One region of the Mesorhizobium sp. B2-3-13 genome, then DNA from elsewhere that is predicted to be linked to it. Evidence: predicted binding sites of a transcription regulator. Region 1 holds the regulator's gene; each other region holds the start of a gene.
The links. Region 1 encodes PhoB, which activates phosphate uptake and scavenging genes when phosphate is short. Its sites were predicted from a motif close to TGTCATNNANCTGTCAT; they were not measured.
Positions count from the first base shown of each region.

Region 1 (7,314 bases):
CTATGGCACCATCATCACTTCGGCCATCGCTATCCTGATCGCCGTGCCGCTCGGCATCGGCATCGCCATTTTTCTCACCGAGCTTTGCCCGCGTCCGCTTCGGCGCCCGATCGGCATGGCGGTGGAACTGCTGGCCGGCATTCCTTCGATCATCTACGGCATCTGGGGCCTGTTCGTGCTGGCGCCGTTCCTGCAGACGACAGTGCAACCTTTCATCATCAGCGTGTTCCATGGCATTCCCGGCCTTAACAGCCTGTTCGCCGGGCCCCCTTATGGCATTGGCCTGCTGACCTCGGCGATGATCCTGGCCATCATGATCCTGCCTTTCATCACCTCGATCACCAAGGATGTGTTCGACACGGTGCCGCCGGTGCTGAAGGAGTCCGCCTACGGCATTGGCTGCACGACCTGGGAGGTAACACGCCGGGTTGTCGTCCCCTACACCCGCATCGGCATCATGGGCGGCGTCATGCTTGCTCTCGGCCGTGCGCTCGGTGAAACCATGGCGGTCACCTTCGTCATCGGCAACGCCCACCGGATCAGCGCCTCGCTGTTCGCGCCGGCAACGACGATCTCGGCAACCATCGCCAACGAATTCACCGAAGCCGTCGGCGATCTCTACACCTCCTCGCTGGTGGCGCTCGGCCTGATCCTGTTCGTCATCACCTTCCTCATCCTTGCCATCGCCCGGTACATGCTGATGCGCATCGATGCCCGTACCGGAGTCTGACCGATGTCGACAGCCGCATCGCTTCACCAGAGCCGCAAGCGCAAGAACGGCGTGATGATGACGCTCTGCGTCATCGCCGCCGGCATCGGCCTTGCCTGGCTGGCGCTGATCCTCGGCGCGCTGCTCTATAAGGGTCTGTCGGGCGTTTCGCTCTCGGTGTTCACGGAAATGACCCCGCCGCCCGGTGATGCCGGTGGCCTGCTCAACGCCATCTACGGCAGCATCGTGATGACCATCATCGGCATCGTCGTCGGCACGCCGATCGGCGTGCTGGCCGGCACCTACATGGCCGAATACGGCCGCTTTTCGAAACTCACCACCGTGGTACGCTTTATCAACGACATCCTGCTGTCGGCGCCATCGATCATCATTGGTCTGTTCGTCTACGAATTGATGGTGCGGCCGATGGGGCATTTCTCCGCCATCGCCGGCGCCGTCGCGCTGGCCATCCTGGTCATCCCCGTCGTGGTGCGCACCACCGAGGACATGCTCAACCTTGTGCCGAACGCCTTGCGCGAGGCCGGCACGGCGATTGGCGCGCCACGCTGGGTGGTGATCCGTTCGGTGGCCTACCGCGCGGCGATGTCCGGCATCGTCACCGGCATATTGCTGGCCATCGCCCGCATTTCCGGCGAGACGGCGCCGCTTCTTTTCACGGCGCTGAACAACCAGTTCTGGTCGAGCAACCTCAACGCGCCGATGGCCAGCCTGCCGGTCACCATTTTCCAGTTCGCTCTCAGCCCCTACGAGGAATGGCAGCAACTGGCCTGGACCGGCGCACTCATAATCACATTGACGGTTCTCGCGCTCAGCATCTTCGCGCGCAGCCTGACCGGACGCAGAGAGGACAAATGAGCCAGATGTTGTCTCCAGACATGACGATTGCCACCGAGGCGGCCGCCAAGGCGAAGATCGAGGTCAAGAACCTCAATTTCTACTACGGCCAGTCGAAGGCGCTGAAAGACATCACGCTGTCGCTGCCCGAGCGCAGCGTGACGGCCTTCATTGGACCGTCGGGTTGCGGAAAGTCGACGCTGCTGCGCGTCTTCAACCGCATCTACGAACTCTACCCCAAGCAGACCGCCGAGGGTCAGGTGCTGCTCGACGGCCAGAACGTTCTCGACCGCTCGCAGGATCTCAACCTGTTGCGCACCAAGATCGGCATGGTGTTCCAGAAGCCGACGCCGTTCCCGATGTCGATCTATGAGAACATCGCCTTCGGCGTCAGGCTCTATGAGAAGATCGGCAAGGCAGAGATGGACGGCCGTGTCGAGCAGGCGCTGAAGCGCGCCGCGCTGTGGAACGAGGTCAAGGACAAGCTCAATGCCAGCGGACTCAGCCTGTCGGGCGGCCAGCAGCAGCGGCTTTGCATCGCCCGCACCGTGGCGGTGAAGCCGGAGGTCATCCTGCTCGACGAGCCGGCCTCGGCGCTCGACCCATTGTCGACCGCCAAGATCGAGGAATTGATCGACGAGTTGCAGGCCGACTACACGATCGTCATCGTCACCCACAACATGCAGCAGGCCGCGCGGGTCTCGAAGCAGACGGCTTTCATGTATCTGGGCGAGCTGGTCGAATTCGACAAGACCGAGAAGATCTTCACGTCGCCTCGCGAGAAGCGCACGCAGGACTACATCACCGGCCGCTTCGGCTGATCTCACGCATACGAGGACCAGGATCATGGCCGAACACACAGTCGCAGCCTTCGACGAGGATCTCGGACAGATCAGCAAGCTGATCAGCGACATGGGCGATCTTGCCGGCACGATGGTCGGCGGCGCCACCAAGGCGCTGCTGAATTCCGACAATGCGCTGGCACAGCGCGTCGTCTCCGACGACGCCATCATGGACGCGCGCCAGCGCGAACTCGACGATCGCGCCATCACCCTGATCGCCAAGCGCCAGCCGATGGCCGACGATCTGCGTCATGTCGTCGGCTCCATCCGCATGGCGGGCGATCTCGAACGCATCGGCGACCTTGCCAAGAACATTGCAAAGCGCGTCGGCTCCGTCGGCCTTACCGCCACCCCGCGCGATCTGTCGCACTCGATAGATTCCATGGCGCAGCTGGTGCTGATCCAGGTGCAGGGGGTAGTCGAGGAATACGCGGCAGGCGATGCCGCCGCCCTCGCCAAGCTCAGGAATGACGACGAACGCATCGACATCAAATACACTTCGGTGTTCCGCGAACTCCTGACCTACATGATGGAGGATCCCCGCAACATCACGGCTTGCACGCATCTTTTGTTCTGCGCCAAGAATCTCGAACGCATCGGCGACCACGTGACCAACATCGCCGAGAATGCGTATTATGTGCTGACCGGCACGCAACTGCCCGCCAACCGTCCGAAGCAGGACGAGACGGCGATGTCGGTGCCGGCGGCTTGACGGCAGGGATGATCAATCGATGATCGCGCCACGCATCATGGTGGTGGAGGACGAGGAGCCGCTCGGCGTGCTTCTCCGCTACAATCTGGAATCGGAAGGCTACCAGGTCGAGGTGGTGACACGCGGCGACGAAGCCGAGATCCGCCTCCAGGAGAACGTGCCCGACCTCCTGGTGCTCGACTGGATGGTGCCGGCGGTTTCCGGCATCGAACTCTGTCGGCGCCTGCGAATGCGGTCCGAGACCGAGAGGCTGCCGATCATCATGTTGACGGCGCGCGGCGAGGAGAGCGACCGCGTGCGCGGCCTCTCGACCGGTGCCGACGACTATCTGGTCAAGCCGTTCTCGACACCGGAATTCATGGCCCGGGTCAAGGCGCTGCTGCGCCGCGCCAAGCCGGAAGTGCTGTCCAGCGTGCTCAAGGTCGGCGACATCGTGCTCGACCGGGAATCGCACCGGGTCTATCGCAAGAAGAGCGAGATCCGGCTCGGACCGACCGAGTTCCGCCTGCTCGAATTCATGATGCGTCATCCCGGCCGCGTGTTCTCGCGCAGCCAGCTGCTCGACAATGTCTGGGGCGAGACGATCTATATCGATGAACGCACCGTGGACGTGCATGTCGGCCGGCTGCGCAAGGCGGTCAACAACGGCCGTATGCCGGACGTGATCCGCACCATTCGCGGCGCCGGCTACGCGATCCGCGAAGACTGAAATCAGGCTACATTCTTGCCCGGAACGCCGGGCCTCGCCAGCACGCCCGGCGCGAAAATCTCCTGGTCCACGAAGGTCAATGCGCGCATAGCGCAACCTTCGCGGATGAGCGGCAGCTCGTTCGGCTCGGTGTCGAAGGAAATCGATTCCGAATGCTGGCCGCCGGCGGTCTGGCCGATGGCCTCGCGCAAGGCCGGCTCGATCAGGTCGAAGGCGGCGGCGCTGACGCCGACCATGGCGACGGGTGCGGGATCGATCAGCGCGAACAGGCTGCCCAGCCCATAGCCCAGCGCTTCGCCGGCCTTGCGATAGGCTTCGCGCTCCGGTCCGTCTTTCTCCCTTGCCGTCGCGGCGAGTGTCCGCATCTGCGCATCGCTGACATCTGCGACCGGTTCGGCGTCCTCGCCAAGCTGCCTGGCGTTGCGCCAGATGGCGTAGTTGCCGGCATAGGCCTCGACGCAGCCGCGCCGTCCGCAGCGGCAGAGCGCGCCTCCCGGGCGATGGATCATGTGGCCGAACTCGCCTCCCGATGAATGCGTGCCGGTGAACAGCTCGCCCTTCAGCACCAGGCCCATGCCGATGCCGTGCGAGAGCAGGATGGCGATGAAGTCGTCGCGGTAGCGTTCGGGGTCGCGCCAGCGCAGCGCCACCGCCATCATGTTGCAGTCGTTCTCCATGGTGGCGGGGATGCCGAACTCGGCTTCAAGTATGTCGGCGAAGGGAATGTTCGTCTGCGGCGTGATCGGCGACCACAGCATCGCACGCGCCTCGCTGTCGGTGATGCCCTGGATCGCCAGCGCGATGCGGGCAATACTGCGGACGTCGAGATCGGGGTCCTCGAGGCGCCGCCGCACTATTGCCGTGCATTCGCCGATCAGCGCCTCGCGCGACATGGTCAGCGTGTCCAGCCGTCGCTGTTCCTCGGCGACCACCTGGCCGGAATAATCGATGACGGCGACGGACAGGAAATTCAGCGACAGCACCACGGTCATCACAGCCGCGGCCTCGGGGTTGAGGCCAAGGCCAACCTGCGGCCGGCCGCGTTTCAGTGAACCGGCTTCGTTCGGCTTGCCTTCGGTCAGGATACCCTCGTCGATCAGGTCGGCTGATATCGCCGATATGGTCGAGTGGCTGAGGCCGGTGGTGGCGGCGATCTCGGTGCGCGAGGGCTGACCACCCTGACGCACGGCTGCAATCACCATGGCGCGGTTGCGCCGGCGCAGATCGTCGTGGCGGATTCCGACCGACATGCTTCCCACATCCTCCCCGTCGCCGCGGTTCTTGACACCCCCTCGAACCTCTCCGGCAATGGGCCGAATACTGGCAGATGCGGCAGGAGCTGTCATTTATTTATTGCGGGACTCGAAAAAAGGCTCCCGGCACCTCAAAATCCATCAGAATCGATGTTGACAGTGTTCCGACGATGGATCAGTATTTTTTCGAGGCTCGAAAAAATAGGGCCTTTGTGCCGGCCTTCGGGCCAGTTTGGTCGCGCCATACGCGGCGCAGGGAGGATATACCATGAAGAGATTCACAGTCGCCATCCTGGCGGGTGTCGCCATGTCGCTGACGCTGGCGTCGGTGGCGCAGGCGAAGGACAAGGTCATCGGCGTTTCGTGGTCGAATTTCCAGGAAGAGCGCTGGAAGACCGACGAGGCCGCCATGAAGAAAGCGATCGAGGCCGCGGGCGACAAGTACATTTCCGCCGATGCGCAGTCCAATCCCGGCAAGCAGCTGACCGATGTCGAAAGCCTGATTTCCCAGGGCGCCAATTCGCTGATCATCCTGGCGCAGGATGCTTCGGCCATCGGCCCAGCGGTGCAGAAGGCGCTCGACGAGGGCATTCCGGTCGTCGGCTATGACCGCCTGATCGAGAACAAGGACGTCTTCTACCTGACCTTCGACAACAAGGAAGTCGGCCGCATGCAGGCTCGCGAGGTGTTCAAGGTGAAGCCTGAAGGCAATTACGTCTTCATCAAGGGCTCGGGTGCCGACCCGAATGCCGACTTCCTGTTCTCGGGCTCGATGGAAGTGCTGAAGGAAGCCATCGACAGCGGCAAGATCAAGAATGTCGGCGAAGCCTATACGGACGGCTGGCTGCCCGCCAACGCCCAGAAGAACATGGAGCAGTTCCTCACCGCCAACGACAATAAGGTCGACGCCGTGGTCGCGGCCAATGACGGCACCGCCGGCGGCGTCGTCGCGGCGCTGACGGCGCAGGGGCTCGCCGGCACCGTGCCGGTCTCTGGCCAGGACGGCGACCACGCCGCGCTCAACCGCATCGCGCTCGGCACCCAGACCGTGTCGGTGTGGAAGGATGCGCGTGAACTCGGCAAGAACGCCGCCGAGATCGCCTCGCAGCTCGCCGACGGCAAGAAGATGACCGACATCGCCGGCGCGAAGGACTTCACGACGCCTGGCGGCAACACCGTCAAGTCGCTGTTCCTGACCCCGGTCGCCATCACCAAGGACAATCTCAACCTCGTCATCGACGCCGGCTGGATCAAGAAGGACGAAGTCTGCGCGGGCGTCGCCGCCGGCAGCGTCGCGGCCTGCAACTGAGTTTGACCGCTTGAAGAATGAAGGCGCCGCGGCCCCCAAGCCGCGGCGTTTTCTCAAAAAGATTTGTGTTTCCGCATCACGCGGATAGCTTCTAGGCTGGGTTCGGCATCCGTGTCAGACGGCCAGCCGGTTGAAGGAAATCATGACCGACACGACGTCCAACCTGCAGGCCGATACCGCGCGCGCCTCGGAACTCGGCGCGGTTGCCCGGTTCCTGAAAGCGACCGAGATCGACACCCGTATGCTCGGCATGATCGGCGCCCTGCTGCTGATCTGGGTCGCGCTGCATGTGATTTCGAGCTTGCGTCTTGGCGTCAATCCGTTCGATTTCGACAGCCGCACGTTTCTAACGCCGCGCAATCTGTGGAATCTGTCGGTGCAGACGTCCGCGGTCGCAATCATGGCCTGCGGCATGGTGCTGGTCATCGTCATGCGCAACATCGACCTGTCCGTCGGTTCCGCCGAGGGCCTGATCGGCATGGTCATGGGCTTTGCCCAGGTGCATTTCCTGGTCCGGTTCGTGGGGCTTGAACTCGGCAATCCATGGATCTGGGTGCTGGCACTGGTCATCGGCCTGGCGCTCGGCCTTTTGATCGGCGCCTTCCAGGGCTTCGTCATCGCTTATCTCGAAGTGCCGGCCTTCATCGTCACGCTGGGCGGCCTGCTGGTCTGGCGCGGTGCCGCCTGGTGGGTCACCAGCGGCCAGACGGTGGCACCGCTCGACGCCACCTTCCAGCTGATGGGCGGCGGACCGGCCGGATCGATCGGTGCGACCTGGAGCTGGGTCGTAGGCATCGTCGCCTGCCTGGCCGTCGTGTTTGCGCTGTTCAACGGGCGGGTGCAACGAAAGCGGTTCCGCTTCCCGCTGCGGCCGATCTGGGCCGAGACGCTGCTCGGCGTCGTCACCTGTGCCGTCATCATGGGC
Region 1 is NZ_VFVQ01000025.1:28,421-35,734, forward strand. It holds gene pstC (phosphate ABC transporter permease subunit PstC) at 1-730, shown strand, start outside; gene pstA (phosphate ABC transporter permease PstA) at 734-1,585, shown strand; gene pstB (phosphate ABC transporter ATP-binding protein PstB) at 1,582-2,385, shown strand; gene phoU (phosphate signaling complex protein PhoU) at 2,411-3,118, shown strand; gene phoB (phosphate regulon transcriptional regulator PhoB) at 3,138-3,827, shown strand; gene FJ941_RS24750 (ROK family protein) at 3,830-5,077, opposite strand; gene xylF (D-xylose ABC transporter substrate-binding protein) at 5,349-6,389, shown strand; gene FJ941_RS24760 (sugar ABC transporter permease) at 6,532-7,314, shown strand, end outside.

Region 2 (7,314 bases), on a different contig from region 1:
GATGACCAACGGCAATTCGATTTCGATCAACAATGATGCTTTCCAGGAATTCTCGCGCAACTCCTTCCTCGGCGTTCCCAATCTGTTCTGGATGGTCCTGCTGGTCGGCATACCCGCCTATATCTTCCTGCATCACAGCCGCTGGGGCCGGTACCTGTTCTCGGTCGGGTCGAACGCCGAGGCCTCGCGCCTGTCCGGCGTCAACGTCCAGCGCACCATCTTCATGGCCTACACGCTGTCGGGTCTCTGCGCGGCCTTCGTCGGCGTGCTCTTGGCTTCGCGCATCGGCATCGGCAATCCGACGCAGGCCGAAGGCTGGGAATTACAGGCGATCGCCTCGTCGGTGATCGGCGGCACCTCCCTGTTCGGCGCGGTCGGCTCGGTGCACGGGCCGCTGCTCGGCGCCTTCATTCTCGCCACCATCAATAACGGCGCCAACCTGCTCAACGTCAACGCCTTCTGGCAGCGTGTCATCACCGGCGTGCTGATCATCGTCATTGTCTATTTCGACGGCCTGCGCCGCCGCGGCGGCAAGTAGTCAACGAGCCGAAAAACGATCTCCGGCCCGGTATCAAAACGGGCCGGCGTTTTCGTAAACCCAAAATGGACTGAAACATGAAAGCCGTCGTCTGCCGCTCGCCCGGCGAACTCATTCTGGAAGACCGTCCGGCTCCCGGCTCGCCGCCTCCCGGCTGGGCACTGGTGGCGGTCAGCCATGTCGGCATCTGCGGCACCGACTACCATATCTTCGAGGGCAAGCATCCGTTCCTCGCCTACCCCCGCATCATGGGCCATGAGGTGTCTGGCACCGTCGTCGAAGTCGGCGAAGGAGTCGGGCTTGCGGTCGGCGAACCGGTCATCATCAACCCGTATCTCTCCTGCGGCAAATGCATCGCCTGCCGGCATGGCAAACCAAATTGCTGTGTCAGGATCGAAGTGCTCGGCGTGCATCGCGACGGCGCCATGTGCGAACAGATCCTGGTGCCGGCTGAGAATCTCTATCCCACAAATGGTCTGTCGCTCGCCGACGCCGCCGCCGTCGAATTCCTGGCCATCGGCGCGCATGCCGTGCGCCGCGCGCGTTCCGAGCCCGGTGCACGCACGCTAGTCATCGGCGCCGGCCCGATCGGGCTTGGCACCGCCATCTTCGCACGCATTGCCGGGCTCGAGGTGACACTTCTCGACATGAGCTCCGAAAGACTGGTCTTCGCGGCGAGTGAGCTCGGCTTTTCGATTCTCGACGGCTCGCAAGCACCCGTGTCCGATCTGGTGCGTGATGCGACCGGCGGCGAAGGCTTCGACGTGGTCTTCGACGCCACCGGCAACACCCGGTCGGTGCAATCGGCCTTCGCCCATGTCGCGCATGGCGGCACGCTGGTGCTGGTCAGTGTCGTCAAGGACGACATCGTCTTTTCCGATCCTGAATTCCACAAGCGCGAAATGACATTGGTCGGCAGCCGCAATGCGTTGCGCGCCGACTTCGATCATGTCGCCGCCTCGATCCGCAATGGTGCTGTGCCGCTGGCCAAGCTCGTCACCCACCGCACCACGCTGGCCGATACGCCAGGGGATCTCGCACGCTGGGCACACGAGAAGTCGGGCCTGATAAAGGCCGTGATCGAGATCGGATAGCCGGGGCGTTATAGCGCCGAGAGCTTCAGCTCCACTCGCTCGGCCGGAAAACGCGATTCGGAAAACTGGATTGGCTGGCCGTCGGGCGTGACGTTGACGGCCACTGTCACCAGCACGATGGCGCCCGGCTGCAGATCGAGATCGGCGAGATCGGCGGCGTCCGCATGGCGCGCGGACAGCGAGGTCGATTGCCTGAGATAGTCGTCGATACCGAAACGAGCGAGCGACGCGGTGATCGAACCGGTTTGCGCGATCGCCTTGTCGATGCCGGCAAAGCGCTTCGCCTCGAACCATGCAGCAGCGCGCGACACCGGCCGTCCGTCGGCCTCGCCGCGCGTTTCCAGCCGGATTACCTCGGCACCCCGGGCAAGGCCAAGCCCCTCGGCAACGCGCTGGCTGGCAGGCTCGACCGAGAAAGCAAGCAGCACGATGTGCCGTTCCGAGGTCTGCCCCTGCAGCCCCGCAGAGAAGCGCGTGCGCGCGCCGATCGGATAGGACAGCCGCTTGCGCGACAAGACGAACGTGCCGCGCCCCTGTTCGGCCCGCAATACGCCCTCCTGTACGAGGGCCGATATGGCGCTACGCACGGTGTGACGATTGACGCCGTAGCGCTCCGCCAGCGCGACCTCGGGCGGCAGTGCGGCATTTTCGGCGAAATCGCCAATGGCAATCGCTTGCAAGATCCTGTCGGCGATCTGGCGCCAAAGTGAGACGCCGCTGCGCCGCTCGATGGTATCGGCCGCTTGCCCGGTCATGTTTTTGCCTCCCGGCCTGTCACGCACCCGTCATGGACTCGCGCTAGGTAATATGTATAATTTGTATAGTTGTCTATATCAATAGACAAATCCAGCGGAGAGGAAATTGGCGATGCGAGGACAGGAAGCCCGCGACCAGGCCGAGCGCAAGGCCGCCATGGCCACCTTGGCGCAATCGAGCGGCGACGACATCGTGCGGCTCTGGAACGAGTCCGGCCTGCCTTCGCAAGCCGAGCTTCTGCGCGGTCCCGAGACGGGCCTGGTCACGCTGCGTGGCCGCATCGGCGGCGGAGGCGCGCCCTTCAATGTCGGCGAGGCGACCGTCACTCGTGCCACTGTCCGGCTGCCATCCGGGCAGGTCGGCCATTGCTACACGCTTGGCCGCGACAAGCAGAAGGCGAAGCTGGCAGCCATCGCCGACGCGCTCTGGCAGGACCCTGCCCGCCGCACCGAGGTCGAGACCAGGCTCATTGTGCCCTTGCGCTCGGCTCTGACCGCTGCCCACGAAAAACGCCGCGCCGAGACGGCGGCAACGAAGGTGGATTTCTTCACCATGGTTCGCGGAGAAGATTGATGGATATCGCTGCGCAATCGATCGAGGGCGGTTTCGCCGATCCGGTCTTCAACGCCCAGACGGTGTTCCGGGCCGTCATGGATGCCATGGCGCGGCCGGGCAGCTTTCAGCCCCTATCGGCACTGGCCCGCCCACCGGCTCCGCTCTCGGCCACATCGGGCGCCGTAGCACTGGCGCTGTGCGACAACGACACGCCGCTCTGGCTCGACCCTGCCCTGCATGCCTCCGCGGCGATCGGGTCCTGGCTTGGTTTCCACACCGGCGCGCCGCTGGCCAACACGCCGGCCGACGCGCATTTCGCGTTTGTCGCCACGCCGGCCGAGATGATGGCGCTCGACGGTTTTTCGCAGGGCACGCAGGATTATCCCGACCGATCAACGACGCTGATCCTCCAGGTCGGAGATCTCACTTCAGGGACCCCGCTGTTGCTGGAAGGCCCGGGCATCGAAACCAGCGTCACGATCGCGCCGGCACGGATGCCGCGCCATTTCGTCGAGCAGTGGAAGCAGAATATCAGGCGCTTTCCGCGCGGCGTCGACATCATCCTCGCCACATCGGACGGCATAGCCTGCCTGCCGCGCACGACGCGCATCAAGACTATGGAGGCTTGAAGAATGTATGTCGCGGTAAAAGGCGGCGAAGCCGCAATTGCCAACGCTCACAGCCTGCTTGCCGACCGCCGGCGTGGCGACCGCTCGGTGCCGGCATTGCGCCTCGACCAGATCGTCGAACAGCTGGCGCTCGGCGTCGACCGGGTGATGAGCGAAGGCTCGCTCTATGACCGTGAATTGGCGGCACTCGCTATCGTCCAGGCGCGGGGCGACATGATCGAGGCGATCTTCCTGGTGCGCGCCTACCGCACCACGCTGCCGCGCTTCGGCTATTCCAGACCGATCGACACCGGCACAATGCTGGTTGAGCGGCGTGTGTCGGCGACCTACAAGGACCTGCCCGGCGGCCAGTTGCTTGGTCCCACCTTCGACTACACGCACCGCCTGCTCGACCCTGAGCTCGCCGCCGGTGCCGATGTCGCCGAGCCCTTGCGGCGCGAGACGGAAGCCCAGGCGATGCCGCGTGTCTCGGCTATCCTTGCCCGCGAAGGCCTGATCGAGCCCGATGGCGACATGCCTGGGGATCATGTTCCCGGCGACATCACCCGCGAGCCGCTGGAATTCCCGATGGCGCGCGACATCCGCCTGCAGGCACTGTCGCGCGGCGACGAGGGTTTTCTGCTGGCCCTCGGCTATTCAACGCAGCGCGGCTATGCCCGCAACCATCCATTCGTCGGCGAGATCCGCATCGGCGAGGTCGAGCTGGAGCTCGACGTTCCCGAACTGCCCTTCGCGGTGCCGCTCGGCACGGTGCGCGTCACCGAATGCCAGATGGTCAACCAGTTCAAGGGCTCGGCCAAGGCGCCGCCGCAATTCACCCGTGGCTACGGTCTCGTCTTCGGCCAGAGCGAGCGCAAGGCGATGGCCATGGCGCTCTGCGACCGGGCGCTGCGCGCCTCCGAACTCGGTGAGGACGTCGTTGCCGCCGCGCAGGACGAGGAGTTCGTCATCTCGCACTCGGACAATGTCCAGGCCACCGGCTTCGTCGAGCACCTGAAGCTGCCGCACTATGTCGACTTCCAGGCCGAGCTCGACCTCGTGCGCCGCATGCGCGCAGAGTACGAAGCCCGCGAAAATCCAGCGAAGGTCGAAGAGAAGCGGGAGGCGGCGGAATGACCCTAGCCGCCGCTATGCCCACCATCGGCGCCGCCACTATCACCAGCGCTGTAGTGGCCACTATGCGCCTCGTTGAACCCTTTGCTACCGGCAACAGTCTCGCCTTGCGCGCCTTCTTTCGGCGCGGGCAGAACCATGCGCCGAAGGACAAAGGCAACCGCGCCGACAAACACCAACAGGAGAATTCCGAGATGCATCCAACCCGTTTGGGTCATCCGAATTCGCCCCTATTTCCGCGTCTTGGACGTCAATTCAATAGCACAAAGCGGATGTGATCGCCATGACCGACATCGCCACCTACAACTTCGCCTATCTCGACGAGCAGACCAAGCGGATGATCCGCCGCGCGATCCTCAAGGGCATTGCCATCCCCGGCTATCAGGTGCCGTTCGCTTCGCGCGAAATGCCGATGCCCTATGGCTGGGGCACCGGCGGCGTCCAGGTTACCGCCTCGATCATCGGCCCCGACGACGTGCTGAAGGTTATCGACCAGGGTGCGGACGACACCACGAATGCCGTATCGATCCGCGCCTTCTTCAAGAAAGTAGCCAATGTCGCGGTGACCACCGATACCGCCACCGCCAGCATCATCCAGACCCGTCACCGCATTCCCGAGCACCCGCTCACCGCGGGCCAGGTGCTGGTCTACCAGGTGCCGATCCCCGAACCGCTCCGCTTCCTCGAGCCGCGCGAGACCGAAACGCGGAAAATGCATGCGCTGGAGGAATACGGCCTCATGCATGTGAAGCTCTATGAGGACATCGCCAAGCACGGCCGCATCGCCACCACCTATGCCTATCCGGTCAAGGTCGAGGGCCGCTATGTCATGGACCCATCGCCGACGCCGAAATTCGACAATCCCAAGATGCATCGCTCGCCGGCCCTGCAGCTGTTCGGCGCCGGCCGCGAAAAGCGCATCTACGCGGTGCCGCCCTTCACCGATGTGGTGAGCCTCGACTTCGAGGATCATCCGTTCGAGGTGCAGACTTTCGACCAGCCCTGCGCGCTGTGCGCGGCCGAAAATGTCTATCTCGACGAGGTCATCCTCGACGACCATGGCGGCCACATGTTCGTCTGTTCGGACACCGATTACTGCGAGAAGCGGCGTGAAGAGGGCCATCGCGGCCACCTTGCTCCCGAAACCCATCTTGCCCCAGAAAATTTGGAGCCGGCGCAATGACCGACGAACCGCTGCTGCGCGTCTCGGCGCTCTCCAAGTTCTACGGCTCGCGGGTCGGCTGCGACAACGTCACTTTCGACCTCTGGCCGGGCGAAGTCCTGGCTGTCGTCGGTGAATCCGGCTCCGGCAAGACGACGCTGCTCAACTGCCTGTCGACGCGGCTGCTGCCCTCCTCCGGCACCGCCAGCTACCGCATGCGCGACGGCCAGTTTCGCGAGCTCTACCGCATGAGCGAGGCCGAGCGCCGCTTCCTGATGCGCACCGACTGGGGCTTTGTCCACCAGAACCCGGCAGATGGCCTGCGCATGACGGTCTCGGCCGGCGCCAATGTCGGCGAGCGTCTGATGGCGGTCGGCGACCGTCACTACGGCAAGATCCGCGCTACCGCGGTCGACTGGCTGTCGCGCGTCGAGATCGAGGAAGACCGCATCGACGACGAACCGCGCGCCTTTTCCGGCGGCATGCGTCAGCGGCTGCAGATCGCCCGCAATCTCGTCACCGGGCCACGGCTGGTGTTCATGGATGAGCCTACCGGTGGCCTTGATGTCTCGGTGCAGGCCCGCCTGCTCGACCTGTTGCGCGGGCTGGTCACCGACCTTGGCCTTGCCGCGATCGTCGTCACCCACGACCTCGCCGTGGCGCGGCTCCTGTCGCAGCGCATGATGGTGATGAAGGACGGCCGCGTCGTCGAAAGCGGCCTCACCGACCGCGTCCTCGACGACCCGCGCGCGCCGTACACGCAATTGCTCGTTTCCTCGATTTTGCAGGTGTGATGATGGCGCGTGTACGCCCGCCGACGATTGACAATTGGAGAACCTTCTGATGCCGACGCTTCTCGTTGTCTCCGATGTCGCCAAAAGCTTCACCATGCATCTGCGCGACGGCATCAAATTGCCCGTCGTCGCGGGTGTTTCGTTCTCGATCAAGGCCGGAGAATGCACCGTGCTCGGCGGTCCGTCCGGTGCCGGCAAAAGCTCGATCCTGAAGATGCTCTACGGCAACTACGCCGTCGACGAAGGCCAGATCATCGTCACGCACGAGGATGGGTTGATCGATCTCGCCCATGCCAGCCCACGCACCGTGCTTGCCGTGCGCCGGCAAACGATCGGCTATGTCAGCCAATTCCTGCGCACCGTGCCGCGCGTCTCGGCTCTCGATGTCGTCGCCGAACCACTGGTTGAACGCGGCGAGGAGCGCGAGGCAGCCCGGGCCAAGGCACGCTCCTTGCTGGCCCAGCTCAACCTGCCGGAAAAACTCTGGATGCTGCCGCCGGCAACCTTCTCGGGCGGCGAGCAGCAGCGCGTCAACATCGCGCGCGGTTTCATCACCGAACATCCGATCCTGCTGCTCGACGAGCCGACCGCATCGCTCGACGCGACCAATCGCGACGTGGTGATCGAACTCATCGCCGCCAAGAAGGCGGCAGGCGTCGCCTTGCTCGGCATC
Region 2 is NZ_VFVQ01000002.1:189,222-196,535, forward strand. It holds gene FJ941_RS03375 (ABC transporter permease) at 1-538, shown strand, start outside; gene FJ941_RS03380 (zinc-binding alcohol dehydrogenase family protein) at 616-1,632, shown strand; gene phnF (phosphonate metabolism transcriptional regulator PhnF) at 1,641-2,387, opposite strand; gene phnG (phosphonate C-P lyase system protein PhnG) at 2,500-2,961, shown strand; gene phnH (phosphonate C-P lyase system protein PhnH) at 2,961-3,572, shown strand; gene FJ941_RS03400 (carbon-phosphorus lyase complex subunit PhnI) at 3,576-4,688, shown strand; gene FJ941_RS03405 (hypothetical protein) at 4,685-4,963, shown strand; gene FJ941_RS03410 (alpha-D-ribose 1-methylphosphonate 5-phosphate C-P-lyase PhnJ) at 4,969-5,868, shown strand; gene phnK (phosphonate C-P lyase system protein PhnK) at 5,865-6,641, shown strand; gene phnL (phosphonate C-P lyase system protein PhnL) at 6,691-7,314, shown strand, end outside.
Region 2: a site for PhoB is predicted at 2,405-2,421, ahead of phnF (phosphonate metabolism transcriptional regulator PhnF). Genes of this name have one in related genera too.

Region 3 (7,314 bases), on a different contig from region 1:
ATGCCGCTTGCGCAACAGGCGGTGACGAAGCCGGCCTCGCCGCCGGTGAGGCGCGCGACAACCGTGCTCGCGGCGCGCTGCAGATCGTCCATCTCCACCCATTGCGAGGCCATTTCGGCCATGGCGTTGACGGCTTCCGGGACGATGATCGAGGCGCCGAGCGCGGTCATGGTGCCGGAGACGTTGATGATCGGCCGCAAGCCCAGCCGTTCGCGGATGGTGGTGTTGGAGCCGGTGTCGGAATAGGTTTTCATGTGAGCAAATCCCGTGGGTGGCAGGTCAGGCGGCGATCTCGACGACCGCTTCGATTTCGACGGTGATGTTTCCAGGCAGCGAGCCGACGCCGATCGCCGAGCGCGCGTGGCCGCCGATCTTGTCGAAGACATTAGCGAACAGGTCCGAACAGCCATTGACCACCTTTGGATGGTCGCTGAAGGTCGGCGTCGCATTGACGAAGCCGAGCAGCTTGACGACGCGCACAATGCGGCCGAGATCGCCGGCGGCGGCATGCATGACGGCAAGCAGGTTGAGCCCGGTCAGCCGGGCATGCTGATAGGCCTGCTCGACCGTCACATCCTCCCCGACCTTGCCGGTGCAAAGTGTGCCGTCGGCGCGCAGCGGCCCCTGGCCGGAGAGGAATATCAACCGGCCGCTCTCGGCATGGGTGACGAAGTTGGCGATCGGCGTCGGCGGCTCGGGCAGCGTCAGGCCGAGTTCGGCGAGCCTGATATAAGGCGTCATGGATGAAGGCTCCTTGGGCGGCCTGGCCGCCTGAGTTTAGAAGTGCGAGGCGCGGAAGCGCGCCAGGAAAGTGCGGAGGCGCTCGTTGGTGGTCTCCGTCGCGAGGATCTCCCTCGGCGGCCCGACGGCGCTGACGCCGCCGTCGGCCATGAAGACGATGCGGCTCGAAGCGTCGCGGGCGAAGGCCATTTCGTGGGTCACCATCAGCATGGTCATGCCGTCCTCGGCCAGGCTGCGCACCACCGCCAGCACCTCGCCGACCAGTTCGGGATCGAGGGCGGAGGTAATCTCGTCGAGCAGCAGGATCTTCGGTTCCATGGCCACGGCGCGGGCGATGCCGACGCGCTGCTGCTGGCCGCCGGAGAGTTCAGCCGGCAGGCTGTCGGCCTTGTGGGCGAGGCCGACGCGGCCGAGCCAGTGTTCTGCGATCGATCGCGCTTCGGCCTCGATCTTTCCCCGCACCTTGGTCAGGCCCAACATGATGTTGCCGGCCGCTGTCAGGTGAGGGAACAGGTTGAAGCTCTGGAACACCATGCCGGTCTCGGCACGCATGGCGGCAAGATCGCGCTCGCTGCGGCGCTGGCGCGTTCCGGCCTCGCGGTAGCCGACCTCGTTGCCATCGATGCGGATCGAGCCGCTGTCGTAGCTTTCGAGGAAGTTGACGCAGCGCAGCAGGGTGGTCTTGCCGCTGCCGGAAGGGCCGATGACAGTCACCACCTCGCCGCGCTTCACCTGAAGGCTGACGGAGCGCAACACCTCGACGGTGCCGAAGGCTTTTGAGACGTCGCGCACGTCGAGCAGTACCGGACCGGCGTTTTGGGCTTCGGACATCGTGCTAATCCCGGATGAAGGAGAAACGCTGCTCGAGCCGCCGGCTGGCGAGCGAGAGTGCGTAGTTGACCGCGAAATAGATGAGCGCGCCCAGTATATAGAGCGGCATCGCTTCATAGGTACGGCCGATGACCTGGTTGATCGCCTGCATCAAGTCGGTGATGCCGAGCAGCGACACCAGTGCGCTGCCCTTGACCGCGTCGGTGACCCCATTGATCCAGGGCGGCAGGAAGCGCCTGAAGGCCTGCGGAAAGATGACGTAGGTGAGCCGTTGGCGAAAGGTCAGCCCGATCGCCATCGCGGCCTCGGACTGTCCCTTCGGAATCGAGCCGACCGCGCCCCTGAGATACTCGATGACCTGCGCCGTCTTGAACAGAGTGAGCGCGGAAACCGCGGCCCAGAACGACGGCAGATGCAGCCCGATCGCGGGCAGGCCGTAATAGACGAAGAACATCAGCACCAGGATCGGAATGCCGCGAATGGTGTCCGAGAAGATGCGCACCGCCCAGCGCAGCGGCATTGGCCCGTAGACCAGGCCAACGCCCAGCAGGACGCCGGCGATGAGCGACAGAACCACGACCAGCAGCGAGACCCACAAGGTCACGGCGAAGCCTGCGGCAAGGAAGGGCAGTGCGTAGAGGATCTGGCTCAGCATGTCAGCGCGCCGCCCTGAACCGGCGCTCCACGAGCCGCAGTCCAAAAAGCAAGATGTAGCCCGTCACCAGATACATGGCGGTGGTGACCAAGTAGACCTCGACGATGCGGAAGGTGTTGAAGTTGATCCACTGGGCGCCGAAGGTGAGTTCCGGCACCGAGATGACCGAGGCGATCGAGGTGTCCTTGAACAGCGAGATGAAGGTGTTGGAGAGCGCCGGCAGCGTGATGCGCAGCATGGTCGGCAGGCGCACATGAAGCAGCCTTTGCCAAGGCGTCAGGCCGATCGCCTTGCCGGCGTCGAGCTGTCCGCGCGGGACAGCCTCGAGGCCCGAGCGAAACACCTCGACCAGATAGGCGCCGCTATAGACCGACAGGGTCAGCACAAATGAGGTTGGTGCGCTGTAGGCCAGGTCGACCACGGTCGGCAGGCCGTAGAAGACGAGATAGACCAGCAGGATCAGCGGCACGTTGCGGATGAATTCGACGTAAGCCGCGATCACCGCCCGCACCACGCGTCCGGCCGAGACATACCAGACCGCGAGCACCAGACCGATGACGACGCCGATGGCGATCGAGATCACGGCAAGTTCGAGGCTGAGCAGCAGGCCGCCCCAGAGCTTGTCGAAATGCCGCCAGATCAGGTTGAAATTGAGGGCATAGCCCATGCATCCGCCTCGGTGTGAAGGGCGTCGAGTCGATTGCGGAAGGACTGGAATGCCGCCCTTCCGCAATCCGGGATCAGATGACCGGGAAGCCGGGGTGACGCGCCGGCGGTTCCTGGCCGAAATAGTCCTTGAAGGCTGCGTCGTAGAGCGCTGATTCATGGCCGAACATGGCGATGGTGAAGGTCTGGTTGACGAAGGTCAGCCAGTCGAGATCGCCTTGCCGAAGTGCTGCGCCGTAAAGCATCGAATACCAGCTCTTGCCGGCATCGAAATACTTGTCGGGATTGCGCGAGGCGAGCCAGCGAACGGTGGACAGGTCGACAGCGGCAGCGTCGGCGCGCTTGGATTCAAGCGCCTGCAGCACGTTGGCCTGAGTGTCGATCTGCAGCACCTGCGCCTGTGGCAGGGCGTAGTGGACCGAGCTTTCGGCGTCGACATTCTGCAGGATGGAAATCCGGGTCGCCGAACCGCCGGCGAGCAGCTTGTCGAAGGTCTTGTTCTCGGCGGTCGGCAGCGTCAGCAAGGCAACGCCCTCGACATAGTAGGGTCGGGAGAAATTGATCAGCTGCGAGCGCTGGGCCGTCATGGTCATGAACTGGATGGTGATGTCGACCTTGTTGGTGGTGACGTTGGGAATGCGCTGCGCCGGATCCTGCATGACGAACTCGACCTTGGTCGGATCGTCGAAAAGGCCCTTGGCGAGGATGCGGCCCATGGTGATGTCCATGCCGACCAGTTCGCCGGCATCGTTCTCGAAATGCCAGGGTGCGTTGGTGCTGCCGGTGCCGACAATCAGCTTGCCGCGGTCGAGCACGGTGCGCAGCAGGCTGTCGGATGCGGCTTGCGCTGCGGCCTTCTGGGCATCGACGGTTGCCAGAACGCCTGCCGTCGCAAGTCCCGCCATTCCCAATTTCAGAAAATCACGTCTTCCGGATGTGTCGTTCACGGCGACCTCCTTTCGTGTTGTGTTCCCCTATGCACAGGCCATGCACGCGACAGCGACTATCAAAGATTGTCCCTTACAAGAGACGCATGTATCCTGTACAAGACAGATACTAACACCGGGAATCGACAATGCAAGATGGTAGTGTTTTGGCTGTTTCAGCCGACGAGAAGACGCCGGGCTCCCGTGAAAAGGGTCTCAACCGGGTCCTGGAGATCCTGGAGTTTCTTCACACGACGCAGCGTGCGATCGGCATTGGCGATCTCGCCAAGGGGGTCAATGCGCCGCGTTCGACGACCTACACGCTGGTGCGGTCACTGGTCGATGCCGGGCTGCTGGAAATGGCCGGCGATGGCAACCGCGTCTATTTCGGCAAGAAGCTCTACCTCTACGGAATGGACTATGTGCGCGGCAACGACCTGTTGCGGCGCGGGCGCCAGGAGGTCGATCATCTGTCGCGCGAGACCGGCGAGACCTCGGAACTGTGCATGCTGCAGAGCGGCCGTTACACGATCGTCCACTCCAGCCCCGGCACCAGGCCGTTCCGCATCAGTTCGGCCACCGGCCTGCAGATACCGCTGCCCTGGACCGCCTCGGGCCGGCTGCTGCTTGCGGGGCTGGATAGGGCAGCGATCGAAGCCATGGTGTCGGACGACGATCTCGTGCTGCCCGACGGCCGCAAGCTGCGGCTCGAGGATTTCATCGCCGACATCGCAAAGGCAGGGGTGACCGGCTACTGCGTCACCTCGGGTCTGGTCGACGCCTATACGAAATGCCTCGCCGTGCCGGTCTTTTCAGCGCCAGGCAAGGTCGAGGCAACGATGTGCCTGGTGGTTCCGATCGACACGTCGGAGGAGCGGACCGCCGATCTCATCGGCCTGCTGCGCGGCCGCGCCGCCGGGCTTTCGATTGGCGGATAGGCGGAAAGTGCCGGCGAGCGCGGGCCGGTTCCGTCTCAGGCGATGATGTCTGGAATGATCTTGTCTTCCAGCTTCATCAGCCGGTCCTTGAGGGCCAGCTTCTTCTTTTTCATGCGCTGGATCTGCAGCGGGTCGCAATTCATGGCGATCATCGCGTTGATCGCGGCATCGAAATCGGCGTGTTCCTGCTTCAGCCGGGAAAATTCGAGGCGAGTATCGGCCTGTTCCTGATCGGACATTCTCTACCGTCTGCACGTCTGCGGCGCCCAAAACTGGGCTTGGTTGGGCGGGGGCGGCAATTTCTGCCACCGGCGCGCAGCCCATATCACATTTCACGTTGTCGTGGAATGCTACCACGCAGCATTCGACATCGCTGCCTGATGGTGGCACACTGTCATTGTGCCGTCACAGATGCGACCTGCGGTGGACGTGCCTTTGACGGCTGCAATCGAGGAAACCATGAAAGGGAGAACCAATCATGTCTCTTGCATCCCATCTTGATGAGTTGCAGCGGAAACACGGCGACATCGAACGCGAAATCGATGACGCGATGAACCACCCGTCGGTGGACGATCTCGACATCGTAAATCTCAAGCGACGCAAGCTGGCACTCAAGGATGCGATTGAGAAACTGAGGGCGCAACCAACCTCGCATTGACGCTCACCTGACATAGCCGCTCACCACTGGCGGTCTTCCTTGCCGGCGGCACCTGCCGCCGGTGCAGTGGTTTTAATTTCAGCGATTCCATAAGTCGAAGCTAATATCCTTCAGGCTCATTTGTGCCCGGCCGCCGTCAGGTCGGCGTGCTGTTCACCCCCGGCGGGGATCAATTGCTGCCAGTGGCGACCTGTCGCCATTGACAAGCCACCTTTGCTCCTCCACCTCATGCCCGGACTTCAGCGCATCGGACCCGGCTTGTGCGTCCAAGCGGACGCACGGGCTTCAGAGAGACGCATAGCGCTCCAGAGAGACGCATGGCGCTCCAGAGACAAAAGGCTGCCGGCATGACCGGATATTTTTCCTTTCCTTTCCCCCGCCGCACCTCGGTCGGCGTCGATGTCGGCGGTGTGGTCGTCGGCGGCGGCGCGCCCGTCGTCGTACAGTCGATGACCAATACCGACACGGCCGATATCGACCAGACGGTCGCGCAAGTCGCGGCGCTGCACCGCGCCGGTTCCGAGATCGTGCGCATCACCGTCGACCGCGACGAGAGTGCGGCCGCCGTGCCGCGTATCCACGAACGCCTGTTGCGGCTCGGCATCGATGTGCCGCTGGTCGGCGACTTCCATTATATCGGCCACAAGCTTTTGGCCGACCATCCGGCATGCGCCGTGGCGCTGGCCAAGTACCGCATCAATCCCGGCAATGTCGGCTTCAAGGACAAGAAGGACCGGCAGTTCACCGATATCGTCGAAATGGCGATCAAGCACGACAAGCCGGTACGCATCGGCGTCAACTGGGGCTCGCTCGACCAGGAACTGTTGACCCGGCTGATGGACGACAACCAGGACAACGGTTTCCCCCTGACCGCGCAGGAAGTCACGCGAGAAGCGATCGTACAGTCGGCGATCCTGTCGGCCGAGATGGCCGAAGAGATTGGCCTTAGCCGCGAAAAAATCATCCTGTCGGCCAAGGTCAGTGGCGTGCAGGACCTGATCGCCGTCTACACCGAACTCGCCACCCGTTCCAATCACGCGCTGCATCTCGGCCTCACCGAAGCCGGCATGGGCTCCAAAGGCATCGTCGCTTCTTCCGCCGCGATGGGCATCCTCCTGCAGCAAGGCATCGGCGACACCATCCGCATCTCGCTGACGCCGGAGCCCAATGGCGACCGCACCCGCGAGGTGCAGGTGTCGCAGGAACTGCTGCAGACCATGGGCTTCCGGCAGTTCGTGCCGATCGTCGCGGCCTGCCCCGGCTGCGGCCGCACCACCTCCACCGTGTTCCAGGAACTGGCGCAGAACATCCAGGCGGACCTGCGCAAGAACATGCCGGTGTGGCGTGAGAAATACCCGGGCGTCGAGAACCTCAAGGTCGCCGTGATGGGATGCATCGTCAACGGCCCGGGTGAGTCCAAGCATGCCGATATCGGCATTTCGCTGCCCGGCACCGGCGAGACGCCGACCGCGCCTGTCTTCGTCGACGGCAAGAAAGCGGCGACGCTGCGCGGGCCGTCGATCGCGGCGGATTTCGAGAAAATGGTCGCCGACTATATCGAACAGAGGTTCGGTCAGGGCGGCAAGGCCGCGGCAGAGTAGCCAGATGCGGCGTTTCCCGTGGGCGGCGCTGATTTTCCTGTGCGGCATGGCCTGGTCGACGCTTGCCCAGGCCGATCCACCGCAATCGGCCAAGCAGCGGCTGATCGAGAAGGTCTGTAACCTGATCCAGGCGCATGCCGACCAGAACGGCCTGCCCCGGGATTTCTTCGCCCGCCTGATCTGGAAGGAAAGCCGGTTCGATCCCAACGCCGTGAGCCCTGTCGGCGCCGAGGGCATCGCCCAGTTCATGCCGGGCACCGCCAAGATGCGGGGGCTGGAAAATTCCTTCGATATCAAC
Region 3 is NZ_VFVQ01000020.1:104,239-111,552, forward strand. It holds gene FJ941_RS22630 (aminotransferase class V-fold PLP-dependent enzyme) at 1-254, opposite strand, end outside; gene FJ941_RS22635 (RidA family protein) at 280-741, opposite strand; gene FJ941_RS22640 (amino acid ABC transporter ATP-binding protein) at 778-1,572, opposite strand; gene FJ941_RS22645 (amino acid ABC transporter permease) at 1,577-2,227, opposite strand; gene FJ941_RS22650 (amino acid ABC transporter permease) at 2,229-2,894, opposite strand; gene FJ941_RS22655 (transporter substrate-binding domain-containing protein) at 2,968-3,798, opposite strand; gene FJ941_RS22660 (IclR family transcriptional regulator) at 3,969-4,757, shown strand; gene FJ941_RS22665 (YdcH family protein) at 4,793-4,996, opposite strand; gene FJ941_RS22670 (YdcH family protein) at 5,236-5,415, shown strand; gene ispG (flavodoxin-dependent (E)-4-hydroxy-3-methylbut-2-enyl-diphosphate synthase) at 5,763-7,016, shown strand; gene FJ941_RS22680 (lytic transglycosylase domain-containing protein) at 7,021-7,314, shown strand, end outside.
Region 3: a site for PhoB is predicted at 5,150-5,166, ahead of FJ941_RS22670 (YdcH family protein). Genes of this name have one in related genera too.

Region 4 (7,314 bases), on a different contig from region 1:
GTCGCGACGGCACGGTGCTCTACGCGAAGGACGCGGATTTGATCGGCCGCCGCTTCGACCTGAACAAAAATCTGCGTTCCGCCTTCCAGGGCAGTGTCGTTGCCCAGTTCGATACGTTCGACGAGAACGAAGAGAAGGAGCGGGCCGCGGGCGTGCCGTTGCTCGAGATCTACAATCCCGTGCGCGAACCCTGGTCCGGCGACGTGGTCGCCGTCACCGAATTCTACGAGATCGCCAGCGATTTCAAAGCCACCCTGGCTTCCGCCCTGCTGTCGAGCTGGCTGGTGGTGGCCGGCACCACCTTGACGGCATTCCTGCTTCTGTCGAGCATCGTCCTGCGCGCCAGCCGCACCATCGACGACCAGCGCGGGGCGCTGCGCCGCCAGGTATCGGAGCTGCAAGGACTGGTGACGCAGAACAGCGCCTTGCGGCAACGCGTGCAGCGGGCGTCCCGCCGCGCCACCGCACTCAACGAAAGATACCTGCGCCGGATCGGCGCCGACCTGCATGACGGCCCGGCCCAGCTCGTGGCCCTGGCGGCGCTGCGCATGGACAGTCCGGTGTTCACCGGCGACGGCCATAGCAGCGAAGGCCGCTCGACCGAGGTCGCCATGATCCGCAAGACGCTGGAGGACGCGATGCGCGAAATACGCGGCATCTGCACCGGCCTGGTGCTGCCGCAGATAGAAACGGCGGCGGCCGCGGACGTGTTGCGGCTGGCCGTCGAGGAACATGAGCACCGGACGGGCACGTCGGTGAGGCTCACCCTGCCCGGACATTTGCCCGAACCCGGCGCTTCTGAGAAGATCAGCATCTATCGCTTCGTGCAGGAGGGGCTGAACAATGCCTACCGCCACGGGCGGGGCAAGGATCAGGCGGTGCATGCAGGAATGAAAAACGGCAGGCTTTTCGTTGAGGTGTCGGATGGCGGGCCGGGCTTCGATCCGGCGCGGGCCGAGGGGTTGGGGCTGGCCGGCCTCAGGGAGCGCGTTGAAAGCATCGGCGGACAGTTCGAAACCCTGACCGGGCCGAAAGGCACAAAGCTGGTGATCCGTCTTTCAGTCGAGGAGCAAGCATAATGGACGCCATTCGCATCGCCATTGTCGACGACCATCCGCTGTTCCGCGAAGGCGTGACCCGCAGCCTGTCGGAGATCGGAGGCTTCGAGATAGCCGGAGAAGGTGCGACCGCGCAGGACGCGGAACGCATCGTCTCGACCATGCAGCCCGACATATTGCTGCTCGATATTTCGATGCCGGGCGGCGGCCTGGCCGCGGTTGCAAGCATCCTTGCCGACCATCCCGCCCAGAAGATCGTCCTATTGACCGTTTCAGAGGCCAATGGCGATGTCACCAAGGCCCTGAATGCTGGCGTGCGCGGCTATGTCCTCAAAGGCGTTGGGTCGCGCTCGCTTGCCGATATCCTGCGCAACGTGGCGGCTGGCGAAAGCTATCTTTCACCGATGTTGTCGGCCCGGCTGCTTTCCGATGTGCAGTCCCTGCAGCCTGCCAACGGCGTGGCGGACCGGCTGCGGCAACTCACCGGCCGGCAGACCGAAATCCTGCGGCTGGTGGCGGAGGGACTGAGCAACAAGGAAGTTGCCTTGCGCCTGGAACTGCAGGAGAAGACCGTGAAGCACCACATGACGGGGGTGCTGTCGAAACTCAGCGTGCGAAACCGCACGGAAGCAGCCCTCATGATGCGCGAGTTTCGCGACCGCGAGGCGGACCGCTCATAGAGCGGTTCAGCGTCTGCTTGTTTTGTCTGTCCACTCATAATCCTGTTCCTTCTATCTCAAATTGTTGCTTCGACCTAGCCGAGGCATCGCAGGCATGGCCTCTCGGTTTGCCGGCAAGCCGATTGATCGATTTAGTGGTATATGCCACCTTTGTCGAAATACGTAATTCCGCCAGGAGAAAGCGCTGCGCGCTTTTCGCGGGAAAACCGTTTTTTCCTGGAATACGCCCTCGGAGCATTTGGAACGCCGCGCAAAGGAGGTCACCTCCGCCGGGGGGCGGCGGAGGTGACGTGTGAAACTGGTCGTTGCCTGTTGACCAGCTTCACAAGGCCGAAATTCATAAGGCCGAATTCACAGGGCCGAAATTCACAGCGCCTTGAGACGGCTGACATCGGCCGGTGTGGCCGGGCGGTCGATGATGGTGCGGCCGAGCGCATCCTTCATCCTGAAACGGCCGTTCTCGATGTTTTCCGTCATACCGTCGGGGTGCTGAACTGTAATCTTGTTGCCGTCCACGTCGACCTCGTCGCCGGTGGTGGCGTTGACATGGCTGCCCTTGTCGCTGCTCTTGTCGCGCTGGCCCTTGCCATTTCCGTTGTTCCCGCTGCCGCTATTCCCGTTACTGTTCCCGCTATTCCCACTATTCCCGCTGCCACCACCGTTGCCACCATTGCCGCCATTACCGCCGTTGCCGCCACCATTGCCACCGTCTCCGCCACCCTTGGCATGTGCGGTCGCGGCATCGATTCCAGGCACGAATCCATGGAAGGCAATTCCATAGGGAGCGACGGTCAGCGCCAGAAGCGCCGCCGATCTCAGAGCCAGGCGACAACAACGGGCCGTAATCGATCCGTGCATACTGATCTCCGTCGATTGAGCCGGCGCGCTCACCCCAACGTTGCAGTGCAACCAACATCGCCGAAAGACGTGGTGACCGAAAGCAGCCTCCGACCGTTGCGTTTGTCCCCCAGGACCTTTGCAGGCGCAAGATTGGACTAAAGTCCCAAGGCCCCGGCGTGAAAACCGGTATCGTGAGGGAGCGGCAGCACGCATACGATGTCACGAAAATGTGATCGGTCGACTGTAAGGCGGTCGAACAGGCAACAAAATCCAGCCAAATCCAGCCAGAGGCTCCCATGACCGAACATCGCTCCACTGATGCCCGATTCCGCACCAGCCTGCTCGAGGAAAACGAAGGCCCAGCCAACAATCCCAGCGAAAACCGCACGATGGGCGAGATTATCGCCGCGCGGTTCTCGCGCCGTGGCTTCCTCAAGGGTTCGCTTGCCGTCTCGGCGATCGCCGCCACCGTCAGCCCGCTGGCGATGATCGCCGCCGACGATGCTCGCGCCGCGGAAGGCTCCGCCTTCACATTCGACGAGCTGGAGGCCGGTACCGACGACAAGCACCATGTCGCGCCGGGCTACGACGCCGACGTGTTGTTGCGCTGGGGCGATCCGCTGTTTGCCGATTCGCCGGAATTCGACCCGACCAGGCAGTCGGCGCAAGCCCAGGCCAGGCAGTTCGGCTATAACAACGACTATGTCGGCTATGTCGCGATCGACGGCTCGGCGGAACACGGCCTGCTGGTCGTGAACCACGAATACACCAACCCGCATCTGATGTTCCCGGGCATCGTCAAGATCGTCGAGAAGGACGGCAAGAAGTCGGCCGAGGTGGCGCCGCTCTCGAAGGAGCAGGTCGATGTCGAGATGGCCGCCCATGGCGGCACCATCGTCGAGATCCGCAAGGACGGCGGCAAATGGCAGGTGGTGCGTGACGGCAAGCTCAACCGCCGCATCACCTCCAACACCGAGATGGCGCTGTCCGGCCCGGTCGCCGGCCATGACCGCGTCAAGACCAATGCCGATCCGTCCGGAACGAAAGTCTTCGGCACGATCAACAACTGCGCCGGCGGCGTCACGCCCTGGGGCACCTATGTTATGGCCGAGGAGAACATCCACGGCTATTTCTCCGGCGAGCTGCCGGAGGGCCACAAGGAAGCCGCCAACTACAAGCGCCTCGGCATACCGGAAGGCGCCTATGAATGGGGCGCGCATTATGACCGCTTCAACCTCGCCAAGGAGCCGAACGAGCCCAACCGCTTCGGCTGGATCGTCGAGGTCGATGTCAACGACCCGAATTCGGTACCGCGCAAGCGTACTGCCATGGGCCGTTTCAAGCATGAGGGTGCAGAATCGATCGTCGCCAAGGACGGCCGCGTCGTCTTCTATCTCGGCGACGACGAGCGCTTCGACTATGTCTACAAGTTCGTCACCAAGGGCATGTTCAACGCCGGCGACCGCGCGGCCAACAAGGACCTGCTCGACGACGGCACGCTGCATGTCGCCAAATTCGCCGAGGACGGCTCGGTCGAATGGATGCCGATCGTGTTCGGGCAGGGTCCGCTGACGGCGGAAAACGGTTTTGCCGGCCAGGCCGACGTGCTGATCGAGACGCGCCGCGCCGCCGACCTGCTTGGCGCCACCAAGATGGACCGGCCGGAAGACATCCAGCCCAATGCCGGCAACGGCAAGGTCTATGTCATGCTGACCAACAATTCCAAGCGCAAGGCCGATCAGGTCGACGCCGCCAACCCGCGCGCCGGGAATGCCTTCGGCCACATCATCGAGATCGTCGAGGACGGCGGCGATTTCGCCGCCACGAAGGGCAAGTGGGAAGTGCTGCTGAAATGCGGCGATCCGGCGGTGGCCGATGTCGGCGCCACCTTCTCCACCGCGACGACGGCCCATGGCTGGTTCGGCATGCCCGACAATTGCGCGATCGATTCGGCCGGGCGCCTGTGGGTCGCCACCGACGGCCAGGGCCCGAAGGCCACCGGCCGCACCGACGGCCTGTGGGCGGTGGACACGGAAGGATCGGCGCGGGCGACCTCGAAACTGTTCTTCCGGGTGCCGATCGGCGCCGAAATGTGCGGCCCGCTGTTCGCGCCGGACGACCAGACCGCTTTCGTCGCCGTCCAGCATCCGGGTGACGGCGGCGAGGACTGGGATGCGTTCGGCCGGCCCTCCTACTACGAGGACCCGTCGACCCGCTGGCCCGATTTCAAGCCGGACATGCCGGTGCGGCCGGCGGTCGTGGCGATCACCAAACAGGGCGGCGGCAAGATCGCCATCTGACGTCGGGCGAGACAAACGAGAGAGGCTCCGGGCATCCGAAGCCCCTCTTTTTGTGTGGCACTGTCTTCAAGCCTCGGGAAAGATTGGCAATTTACACGTGGCGCCCTAGATCGCGACCAGGAGATCATCGCCATGCCCAAGTCGATCTACGACCGTGGCCTGCTCAAACCTGACGAAGTGGCCACCTTGCAACGTGTCTTCGATGAGGCCTGCCGCCGACGCGAAGCGCATCCCGAATCCGCCAAGGCGCGTGAATTGGCTCTCACCTTGCTCGCCCTCTACAATGCCGGCATGGTCGACGAGGAGATGCTGACCGAGGCTGTCGGTTTCCGGCGGCTGGAGCCGAAATCAGCGTGAGGTGCCCGGTTGACCGGGACCGGCGATCCGCCCAGCTATCGCCCTGGCCAATATGGCGGCATTGGCGAAGCAGCCGCGGATGCTCGGCCGCATGCCGGTGAACCACAGGCCGGGCCATTTCGGGTCGGCCTGGCCGCCGTTGAAGAGCGGAACGCCCTTTTCGTTGAGCACGCCGAGATCGCCCACCATGCGCTCCAGCCCGGTACGGTAGCCCGTCGCGGCTATGACGATGTCGGGAGCAACCATGCTGCCATTGGCCAGGATGACGCCATCGCGGGTGAACTCCCGTATCGCCGGCACGACCACGATCCTGCCCGATTTGATGGCATCGACGGCGCCGTCGTCCGCGGCGATCGCGGTATAGTCCGAAGTCAGGCGGCTGGCGCCGCCGGCGGGTGCCGGCGGCATGCCGAATTTTGTGAGATCGCCGAAAACCAGGCGCTGCGTCACCGCCATAACCGCATCGGCGACGCGCAGCGGCAAGCGAGCCATGAGCGGCGAGAGGCGGTGTACGGCGATCTTGCCGACGCGCTTGGGCAAAAGGGCGGGACCGTTGCGAGCCGACAGCCAGACAGCGGCGGTGTCGACGCCCGCCAGGTGATTGAGGGCGTCGAAGCCCGAATTGCCGGCGCCGACGACCAGGACCTTCTTGCCTGCATAGGCCCGGGCGTCGCCAAAATCCGCCGAATGGATGATGCGGCCCGCGAACGCCCGCATGCCCTTCCATTGCGGCGTGTAGGGCTCCCTGTCGCGGCCGGTGGCGACAACGACGTGACGCGCCAGGCGCGAGCCGGCGCTGGTGCGCACGATCCAGTGGTCGCCCGCGAACATGATGGCCTCGGCGGAAACGCCAAACTCGACCGGCAAACGGTTCGCCTCATGGAAATCGTTCATATGGCGGATGACGACATCCCGGTGCGGAAAGGCGGGGGTCCCCTTGGGATAGGCAAGGCCGGGCAGCGCCGAGAGATCGCGGTGGGTGTTGAGGTGCAGCTGCTCGTGGCGCCGGCGCCAGGGCTCGGCGAGCCGGCTTTCCTTCTCGAGGACCGCCGTCGCCACGCCGGCCTTCATCAAAGCCCGCGCGACAGCCAGCCCGGCGACGCCGGCGCCAATGACGATCGCCGGCTCGATCGCTACTATCTGCTCCATCATCGTCCCGGGTGTCGTATCAGCCATTCACTCTCGAATCCCGTTCGCCCTTGCGGCAACCCCGAAAGGCTCGCAGGCCGTTGTAACAGTTTGATCGCGTGCAGGTCCCGAACGGCAACTCGATGCCGATCTTCGAAGGCCCCGCGCCGAGGCGCGATCTCGCTCCGGAGCATTCCACCGCCCGGTGGAAACTGCCGGTCGCGGTACCGCGGCCAAAACAACGACAGGAGCGGATTACCCGCTTCTGTCCGAATACATCCAGCCCTATATGGCATATCGGCGGCATCGGCGATAATCAGGTCGCGGCAAAGTGATTGATTCGAGGTCCGGGGGCTGGGGATCTCGTCACAGACGTGGGCATTCGAAACCGGCAATCGATTTCGGCTACCCGCGAGAAATCAAGACGCCGTGGCGCGTCTTGCGTGTCGACCGGCACGTCGCGCCACAAACGGCACGCGGAATCTCGACCATGCCCTCCTTGCGGATCTATTTCGACAACATCCTCGAGCGGGCCTCGCCCAAGGTCGAGCGCCAGGCGCTGGCGCATGTCGAGCGGCTGGCGCTGGTTCGCCGCCATGGCGACTTCTCGCTCGCCTATTCCACCGCCGTGCAGCACAAACTTTCCTATTTTGGCGACGCCGACGGCTACATCGCCTTCGGCACCAAGATGAAGCATCATTTCGCGCTCGGCGATCCGGTGGCGGCGCCGGCGCAGCGGCCCGATTATATCAGACGCTTCGTCGAGAGTGCCGGCGGCCCATGGTTCGTGCAGATCGGCGAACAGACCGCCCAGGTCCTTGCCGGCCTCGGCTACAAGGTCAACCGGCTGGGCATCGATACCCGCCTGCCGCTGCCCGACCATGATTTCTCCGGCAAGCGAAACGAGACGGTGCGCTATTCCGAGCGCTGGCTGCTGAAGAAAGGCTTTTC
Region 4 is NZ_VFVQ01000012.1:127,462-134,775, forward strand. It holds gene FJ941_RS16300 (sensor histidine kinase) at 1-1,079, shown strand, start outside; gene FJ941_RS16305 (response regulator transcription factor) at 1,076-1,738, shown strand; gene FJ941_RS28990 (hypothetical protein) at 2,105-2,596, opposite strand; gene FJ941_RS16315 (PhoX family phosphatase) at 2,875-4,878, shown strand; gene FJ941_RS16320 (hypothetical protein) at 5,011-5,235, shown strand; gene FJ941_RS16325 (NAD(P)/FAD-dependent oxidoreductase) at 5,227-6,411, opposite strand; gene FJ941_RS29210 (hypothetical protein) at 6,507-6,698, shown strand; gene FJ941_RS16335 (phosphatidylglycerol lysyltransferase domain-containing protein) at 6,854-7,314, shown strand, end outside.
Region 4: a site for PhoB is predicted at 2,796-2,812, ahead of FJ941_RS16315 (PhoX family phosphatase). Genes of this name have one in related genera too.